Regions from separate parts of the Mucilaginibacter sp. UYP27 genome, predicted to be linked through region 2. Evidence: riboswitches for the same ligand, from Rfam matches in the RefSeq annotation. Region 2 holds a riboswitch; the other holds the start of a gene.
What was found. Region 2 has a riboswitch for S-adenosylmethionine ahead of ABIB39_RS12565 (O-acetylhomoserine aminocarboxypropyltransferase/cysteine synthase family protein). Riboswitches for the same ligand answer to the same signal wherever they lie in the genome.
Positions count from the first base shown of each region.

Region 1: linked by a shared signal. The riboswitch ahead of ABIB39_RS18135 (peroxiredoxin) and the one ahead of ABIB39_RS12565 (O-acetylhomoserine aminocarboxypropyltransferase/cysteine synthase family protein) in region 2 are both predicted to bind S-adenosylmethionine.

Region 1 is NZ_JBEPPE010000006.1:134,818-139,311, forward strand. It holds gene ABIB39_RS18120 (class I SAM-dependent methyltransferase) at 61-711, shown strand; gene ABIB39_RS18125 (DUF5996 family protein) at 930-1,859, opposite strand; tRNA gene ABIB39_RS18130 (tRNA-Cys) at 2,086-2,156, opposite strand; gene ABIB39_RS18135 (peroxiredoxin) at 2,170-2,805, opposite strand; SAM riboswitch class I at 3,002-3,117, opposite strand; gene ABIB39_RS18140 (SulP family inorganic anion transporter) at 3,326-4,494, opposite strand, start outside.
Region 2 is NZ_JBEPPE010000003.1:197,229-201,722, forward strand. It holds gene ABIB39_RS12555 (homoserine dehydrogenase) at 1-151, opposite strand, end outside; gene ABIB39_RS12560 (homoserine O-acetyltransferase family protein) at 151-1,206, opposite strand; gene ABIB39_RS12565 (O-acetylhomoserine aminocarboxypropyltransferase/cysteine synthase family protein) at 1,296-2,609, opposite strand; SAM riboswitch class I at 2,844-2,955, opposite strand; gene ABIB39_RS12570 (trans-sulfuration enzyme family protein) at 3,097-4,212, opposite strand; gene mqnE (aminofutalosine synthase MqnE) at 4,408-4,494, shown strand, end outside.

The sequences.
Region 1 (4,494 bases), on a different contig from region 2:
AGAGAGGGTCGACCAGCGAAGCGGCGTCAGGGTGAGTAATCTGCGATAAACATCAACACTATGAACACCCTGCAACAACAATTCGGCAATATTGATATCTACCTGTTCGACCAGCTTCTGAAAGGGCGGTTTGATGATTGTAAAAAAGTGCTGGACGCGGGCTGTGGCGGCGGGCGCAACCTCATTTATTTCCTGCAAAACGGATTCGACGTTTATGGCATCGACCCAAACCCCGACGCGGTTGCGCAAGTACAAGATCTTGCCAAGATCCTTGCACCTGAAGTATCGGCCGAAAACTTCTCAATGGCCCAGGCAGAAGACCTGCCTTTTAAAGATAATGAATTTGACCTGGTGATAAGCAATGCGGTACTGCACTTTGCTACCGATAGCAACCATTTTGATGCCATGCTACGCTCGATGTGGCGGGTGCTAAAACCGGGCGGTTACCTGTTTGCCCGCCTGGCATCTGATATTGGGATTGAGGATAAAGTTATTGATTTGGGCAACAGCCGTTACGCCCTGCCGGATGGCTCCGAACGGTTTTTAGTGAACGAGCAGATCCTGTTGGAATATACCTCAGAATTAGGCGGCGAACTTTTTGAGCCGATAAAAACCACCAATGTGCAGGGTTTGCGGTGCATGACGACATGGTGTGTGCAGAAGATAAGTTCGCCTAAAGCACAAATTGAGGAGCGAAGTTTTTCGTTTTAGTTTTTTTAATTCCTCTCACAGAAGGGTTAGAGAGAGATACCGGATGTTCACGGCGTGAACACTGCAAAATTTCCACAAGAACCTCATTATCAACAGATTTAGATTTTATAAATTTGCATTTTCCGTGAACATGCATAAAAAAATTGTCTGAATGGCTGCTTTTTTTATTATCCTCTTCTTCACTCCCTCTCCTTCTGAGAAGGCCGGGGAGAGGCTAATTATTCCTTCAATCCCTGCAGGTTACACTCCAAGCCCTTATCCCAATTGCCTGTAACGGCAGCGGCATTATACGTGCTTTGCAAGAACTTCTTCAATGTTTCTTCGGGGTTGGCAGATTGCTGCACCACTTCGTAGGTTAATAAAAATTCGCCTAATTCGCCGCTGTAAAATGCTTCGGGCGGGCTCACCTGCTGCTTGCTGAAGGCGTCCGGAGTTGGGTAGCAGTAGCTGTAAAACGCAGGGTGCGGAAATTGCTCGCCGCCCAGCCAAAACCCGCATGAACTTACCTCGTGCGAGTAAGCTTCCTGCATCACATCGTCGGGCATGTTTGGTGCGCCGCCGGGGTGTTTCGGTGCTGTGCGGCCGCTAAAACGGGTAACCGCTAAGTCGAACGCGCCCCAAAAGAAATGTACCGGGCTGCACTTACCCAAAAATCCAGACCGGAAATCGGTAAACACATTATTCACATGGATCAGTGCCTGCCAAATGGTGTTCATCGCATCGGGATGATAGGTACATGGCGCGGTATTTTCTGCAAAGGGGGTAGCCGTTTTCAGTTCATTCGGCACGGCGTAAATTTCTACCTCTACGCCCACTGCTTTCAGGTTTAGCATCAACTCGTTGTAAAACCCGGCAATGGTTTCGGCACCCAGGGCCGATGTTACCTTTTGGCCCGTGCTGGTAGATATATGCAGTTGATGATCAATAAAATCGAGGTCAACCTGGAAAAGCCCTCCTTCGTAAGGGATGCTGCCTGTGGTCAACCCTGTCGCGCTTACATAAAGCGTAACCTGCCAGGAGTGGTTTATCCAGGGCATTTTCTTGAGGCGCACCTTGCCAATCATCTGCGTCCACATGTGTACGGTGGCAATGGTATCTTTTAGGTAATGAAAATCAAGTTTAGGCCAGGTATGGGTTGGGTTGCTCATATATGTAAATATACAAGTGAATGGTGGGATTGTTATTAAATAAGCCAGTTCGCCATTTTACTCACGCCGCGGCACTACGTGCGCTACCCTCTCTACTGCGCAAAGAAGGTTAAAGATTTTTTAGCCTCCCTCTCCTTCCCAGAGGGCTGGGGAGAGGTTTCTTAAACAAAGAAAGCGATGAGCCCCCCGGCCCATCGCAATCAGTTAGTCAGTTATTATAGTTAGGACGTCGCGGGTAGATTCGAACTACCGTTAAAGGTTTTGCAGACCCATACCTATCCTCTCGGCCACGCGACTCTATTATCAGCCCTTATTTATTGGGCTGTGGTGTTGTACGTAAATATGGTTTCACCTCGGTAAACCCTTTAGGGAATTTAGCCGGGATATCTTCAGTTTTTATAGATGGCAGCACTACAACGTCTTCGCCATCCTTCCAGTCGGCAGGGGTTGCTACGCTGTGGTAGGCCGTAAGTTGCAGGCTATCAATCACTCGCAATATCTCCTGGAAATTCCTTCCGGTTGATGCCGGGTAGCTGATGATCAGTTTTATCTTTTTATCCGGGCCGATGATGAACAACGAGCGTATGGTCGCCACTAAAGATGCATTGGGGTGGATCATGTCATAAGCCTGCGAAATCTCGCGGCTTTCGTCGCCAATTATCGGGAAGGTAACTTCCACGTTCTGCGTTTCGTTGATGTCGCTTATCCAACCCTTGTGCGATTCTGCACTGTCTGTACTAAGGGCAATTACCTTTACATTGCGTTTCTCAAACTCGTCTTTAAGTGATGCGGTTTTACCGAGTTCGGTGGTACAAACGGGTGTATAATCTGCCGGGTGCGAGAATAGCACGCCCCAGCTGTCGCCCAGGTATTCGTAAAAATCAATTTCGCCTTGCGATGTTTGTGCTTTAAAGTTTGGGGCGTCGTCGCCAAGTCTTAAACTCATGGTTATATTTTTTTATATTTTAAATGTTAGCCCCTGTTTCTAAGCCCTCTCCTGCGGAGAGGGGTTGGGTAAGGCCGATAGCGTAAAGCTATGCATTGCAAATTTTGTTGTCAATAAAATCCAGAGAAGTGTTTTAAGAGAGATAAGCCTTAATGGCTAAAAGAGAATGCCGCGTGGCATTCAATTCAATTAAATCAGCTTATCTGTCTCCGCCAAGTTGCGAAGCAGGAATTAGCACCTTACACAAGCCCGGGGGCCGTACAGGTTGCTAAGACATCATAGGGCCTTTCCCTCTGTCTTTCTGGATAAGTATATTTAAAGAACGATTACATCACAAAAGTAGATATTAATTCTATAATTCCTATAGACTTTATATTTATTATTTGATCTTGTGCTTAATTCGTTGAATTTCAGGGAGAAAAATAAATCTGGATTGCCCGGTGAATAGTAGTGAGTAAGTGCAAAGTGTTTTATAGCGAATAAAAGTATTTACTAAACTAAAGGAGAGGAGAACCTTTTCCTAACGCACTTTCTTCTCCGTTGCCACATGGTAGGCCGGATCCTCGAGGATATTTACATCGATAACATTAGCAGCATTGGTTAGCAACCCGCGGCAATCGCTGCTCAGGTGTTGCAGATGGAGTTTTTTGCCTGCCTTTTGGTACCGTTCGGTTAGTTTGTTCAAAGCATCGATGCCCGACATATCCGCAAGGCGGCTATCTTTAAAATCTATCACTACTTCATTTGGGTCGTTGGCAACGTCAAACTTTTCGTTGAAGGCGGTTACCGAACCAAAAAACAGCGGACCGTAAATTTCGTAATGCTTTACGCCACTGCCATCAGTGTACTTGCGGGCGCGGATGCGTTTGGCGCTTTCCCAGGCAAATACCAGGGCAGATATGATCACGCCAATTAATACTGCAAGCGCCAGGTTATGAAGCACTATGGTGATAATGGCTACCAGTATGCCTACAAACACATCCTGCCGGGGCATTTTATTAAATATTATAAAGCTGATCCATTCAAAGGTGCCAAAAGCTACCATCACCATTACACCCGTAAGCGCAGCCACAGGTAATTGGCCAATAACCGGGGCGCCGAACAAAATGATCATCAAAATGGTTAACGATGCTATAACACCCGAGAGCCTTGCCCTTGACCCCGCGGATAAATTTACAAGCGTTTGGGCTATCATAGGGCAGCCACCCATCCCAAAGAAAAAACCGTTAAGGATATTGGCGCTGCCCTGCGCGATACATTCACGGTTGCCGTTGCCCCGGGTGGCGGTCATTTCGTCGACAAGATTTAGGGTTAGCAAGCCCTCGGTTAAACCAACAGCAGCCATAATTAACGCGTACGGAAAAACAACAGTAAGTGTATGAAATGTAAACGGGATCTGTGGGATATGAAACGGCGGGAAACCGCCACTAACCGATGCAATATCACTAACAGTTTTGGTGTGGATACCAAAGCCTATCACTACTGCAAAAACAACAATTATAGCTACTAACGACGGCGGCACCGCCTTACTTACCTTAGGGAATATTACTACAATGGCTATGGTGAGCGCAACCAACGCCGCCATAATATATAACGGCGAACCCGTTAGCCATACCTGCTGCCCGTTCACTATGGTTTTAAATTGCTCCAGCTGGGCCATAAAAATCACTACGGCAAGTCCGTTTACAA
Region 2 (4,494 bases):
ACAATTCATTTGGTAATGAACGTTCTTTGCCCGGGTTTTTGATGGCGATCTTAACGATCTCTATATTTAGGTCTTTTGTTTTGATAATATCGTACAATCCCTGGCCCACTACTCCAAATCCGAAGAGGCCTATATTCAGTTTCTTGCTCATTAAGCTATTTTTTGTAATTCTATAATTTTTCCTTTTACATCTGTTTTAAAAAACGACGTAATAATATTTGTAAGATCTTCTGTTTCTATTAAAAATCCATCGTGCCCGTAAAACGAATCCAGTTCGGCAAAGGCCGATTTTGGGATATGCCTGAACAGGTATTGCTGCTCCTCGATAGGGAATAATACGTCAGATTTTATGCCGATAACCAATGTGCGTGCTTTTATCAGACTCAAAGCTTTATCAACACCGTGCCTTCCGCGGCCCACATTGTGCGAATCCATGGCCTTTGACAAGTACCAGTAGCTGTATGCGTTGAACCGGTTCACCAACTTTTGGCCCTGGTAACCCTGATAGGTTGATGCTTTAAAATTATCGGTAACCGTATCGCCATCTTCCTGTTGGGTGATGCCGTAAGTTTTGTAGGTACGGTAGGATAGGAGCGCTATGCTGCGCGCGGCTTTCAGGCCTTTAGCACCACCATCAGTGGCACCGGCATAAAAGGTACGGTCGGCAGTGATGGCTAAACGTTGTGATTCGTTAAAGGCAACACCCCATGGTGAATGGTTGGCGTTTGTAGCTATCAATATCAGGTTTTTGATACGTTCGGGCTCGATGATGCTCCATTCGATAGCTTGTTGGCCGCCTAACGATCCGCCCAATAATGTTTCTACATGGTCGATACCTAAATGATCGGCCAGTAATATATGCGCTTTTACAATATCCCTGATGGTAAACTCCGGGAACGCGAGGTAATAAGGCAAGCCGGTTGCAGGATTTGTGCTTAATGGATTATCAGTACCGTAAGGCGAACCTAAAACATTTGCGCAAACAATGAAATGCTCATCAGGGTTAAAGTGGTCTTCGGGGCCAAAAAAGCCTTTCCACCAGTCAAAAACGTCGGAGTTTGCAGTAAGGGCATGGCATACCCACACTACATTATCCCGGTTTTTATTGAGGCTCCCGTACGTATTAAAGCCAATTGTAAGTCCTTGCAGTTTCTGGCCGGATTCCAGTTCAAACGTTCCGGTATAGGTAAAACTTTGTGTGCTCATTTGTTACTCTTCGTTATTTGGGGGACGGCCGGCTAAAACAACCGCCCCCTCATAACATCACTTAAAAACTAAAAAAACTAAAAAAATCGTTATGCTAATTCAGGCTGCTTTATTTTGGCAAATGCCTGCTCAAAATCAGCCTTGATGTCATCTATATGTTCGATACCAACGGCAACGCGTAACTGGCCCGGCAAAACCCCGGCAGATATCTGCTCTATATCTGAAAGTTGCTGGTGCGTGGTAGCCGCCGGCTGTATAATTAATGTTTTGGCATCGCCCACGTTTGCTAAGTGGCTAACCAATTGCAGGTTATCGATGAGGTTATTGGCAAGTTCCTTATCACCCTTAATTTTAAAGGACAACACAGCACCGAAACCATTTTTCAAATACTTTTTGGCAAGGGTGTGGGACGCTGATGATTCCAACCCCGGGTAATTAACAGATTCTACTTGTGGGTGCTGCTCCAGCCATTTGGCAAGTTCAAGGGCGTTATCTACATGGCGTTGTACACGCAGCGACAAAGTTTCTAATCCCTGGATATTCAACCATGAATTAAACGGTGATTGCGACGGCCCAAAATCCCTCAAACCTTCAACCCGGGCACGAATGATAAAGTTGATGTTTCCAAAAGGTCCGTTTACACCAAATACGTCATTGAATATTAAACCGTGGTAGCCTTCGCTTGGCTCGGTAAACTGCGGGAACTTGCCGTTGCCCCAATCATAAGTACCGCCATCTACAATAACGCCGCCAATGCTGGTGCCATGCCCGTTGATCCATTTAGTGGTAGATTCTACAACCACATGGGCGCCATGCTGTAACGGGCGGAACAGGTATCCGCCTGCGGCGAATGTATTATCAACCATCAGCGGCAGATCGTGCTTGTTCGCCAATTTAGCCAGTTGTTCAAAATCGGGGACGCTGAAACCGGGATTACCGATGGTTTCGGTATAGATGGCTTTGGTTTTGCTGTCGATATGTTTTTCGATATTCTCCGCGGTATCATCCTCGGCAAAACGCACCTCTATACCAAGGCGTTTAAAGGCAACCTTAAACTGGTTATAAGTACCGCCGTACAAGAAAGGGGAGGTAACAAAGTTATCTCCGGCCTGTAAAATATTGTTCAAGGCGATAAATTGTGCTGCCTGGCCTGATGCTGTTGCCAAAGCCGCGATGCCACCTTCAAGAGCGGCAATACGCTTCTCAAAAACATCGGTGGTGGGGTTCATTAAACGGGTGTATATATTGCCAAATTCTTTTAGCGCAAACAGGTTTGCACCATGCTCGGCATTTTTAAACACGTATGATGTGGTTTGAAATAATGGTACTGCACGCGCGCCTGTAATAGGGTCAACTTCCTGTCCGGCATGTAGTTGCAGTGTTTCGAATTTTAATTTAGACATATTCTGTAGATTAAGGGTATTTAAATGAAATGTTAAAGGTTACGACAGGATAGAACTATCCTATTCAGCAGATCACGTATTTTTCAGGAAAACAGAAAAGGGAACGTGTTACCGAATCAACAGCAGCAGCAACACATACAAATACAGCCGTGGAATTGGTTGTATGCTAAGCTTTGGGCCGATGGGGCCTGCGATGTGTTTATTTGTACGTAAGTTAAACTTTTCATGATTAAAAATTTATATCCCCCGGTTAACTATTCTCCGGGACAGGAATTGGCACCTTCTACACCTTGTAGGGTTGCCAGCGGTTCTCTGAGCCTGATCTCTCGCCGCTTCTTTATAAACCAAAATCCGTGTGAGGGAAAATTGATCGTGGTATCGCTACCAAATAATGTTTCAAATATAGGCTAATCGGATTTTAAAATCCAAATTAAATTTTTAATAAATTATCATTTATATGTAAAACCGTTGTAAAGCATTATAATAATTATGCCATCGCCTGTTCCAGATCGGCAATCAGATCATCAATATGCTCCAGCCCTACAGATACCCTCAACAAATTAAACGGTGTTTTAGTGTCCGGCCCTTCAACTGACGCGCGGTGCTCTATCAAACTTTCCACACCGCCCAAGCTGGTTGCCTGGGTAAAAACCTTGAGCGAATTAACAACCTTTTTGGCCTTTACTTCACCACCTTTTAAAGTGAATGACATCATGGCACCGGGGTAATTCATTTGGGCTTTAACAATTTCATATTGCGGATGAGATGTAAGGCCAGGGTACATCACATCTTCTACCTCCGGATGGTTCACTAAAAAATTAGCCAGCAATTGCGCGTTTTGCACATGGCCCTTAACACGGTAAGGCAGGGTTTTAATACTGCGCACCAGGTAGTAACAATCCATAGGAGAGGGCACGGCGCCGCCCATGGTTTGTACATTGCGGATCTTTTCCCACCAGTCGCTTTTTTCGGCAGTAATTAATGCACCGCCCATCAGGTCGCTGTGGCCGCCAAAGTATTTAGTAGACGAATGCATTACCAGATCGGCTCCCAACGCGATAGGGTTTTGGCAAATAGGAGTGGCAAATGTATTATCGCACACTACTTTTATATTGTGTTCGCGCGCTATCGCCACTACCTTTTTTATGTCGGTAATTTTAAGCAACGGGTTAGATGGTGTTTCTATCCAAATAACCCCGGTATTGGGTTTGATATGCGCTTGTAAAACCTCGCTATCATTCACGTCAGTAAAATCAAACTCCAGGATCCCGGCAAAAAGTTGTTTAAGTTGGTTACGCAGTCCATGGTACATATCATCGGGCGCTATAATGTGCGTACCCGGCTCAAGTGATTGAAAAACAGACATGCCCGCAGCGTTGCCCGATGAAAATGCCGCTGCTTCTGCACCGCCTTCCAATTGCGCCAATACATGCTCTAGAGAGGTACGGTTTGGGTTGCTTGAACGGCTATACTGGTAGCCTGCTGCAAAGCCTCCATCTCCATCGCGCTCAAAAGTAGTAGCCATAACAATGGGCTGTATAACTGCTTTAGTTGAAGCGTCGGTATGGTTACCGGCGTGTATGGCAATGGTTTCTATTTTCATGACTGGGAATGTATGCCGCCAAATTAACTAAGAATTATTTTATAATTATAGCCGCATCTGTAAAAGTGTTGCGAATATTAAGATCGCTTCATCTGTAACCGCACTGTCATAGTTGCATGTTCAAACACTGGTTAAGTTGATACTTCCGTTTTAAACTTGCGGCATTTTGCTACATTTGCCCAAATATTTTTCTAAATGGAAGTATCAGATAATTTCCTGGTTTTGCTGAATAATCCCCGGCTTTTACCGGCACTAAAAGACATTGCTGAGAAGGTACTCCAT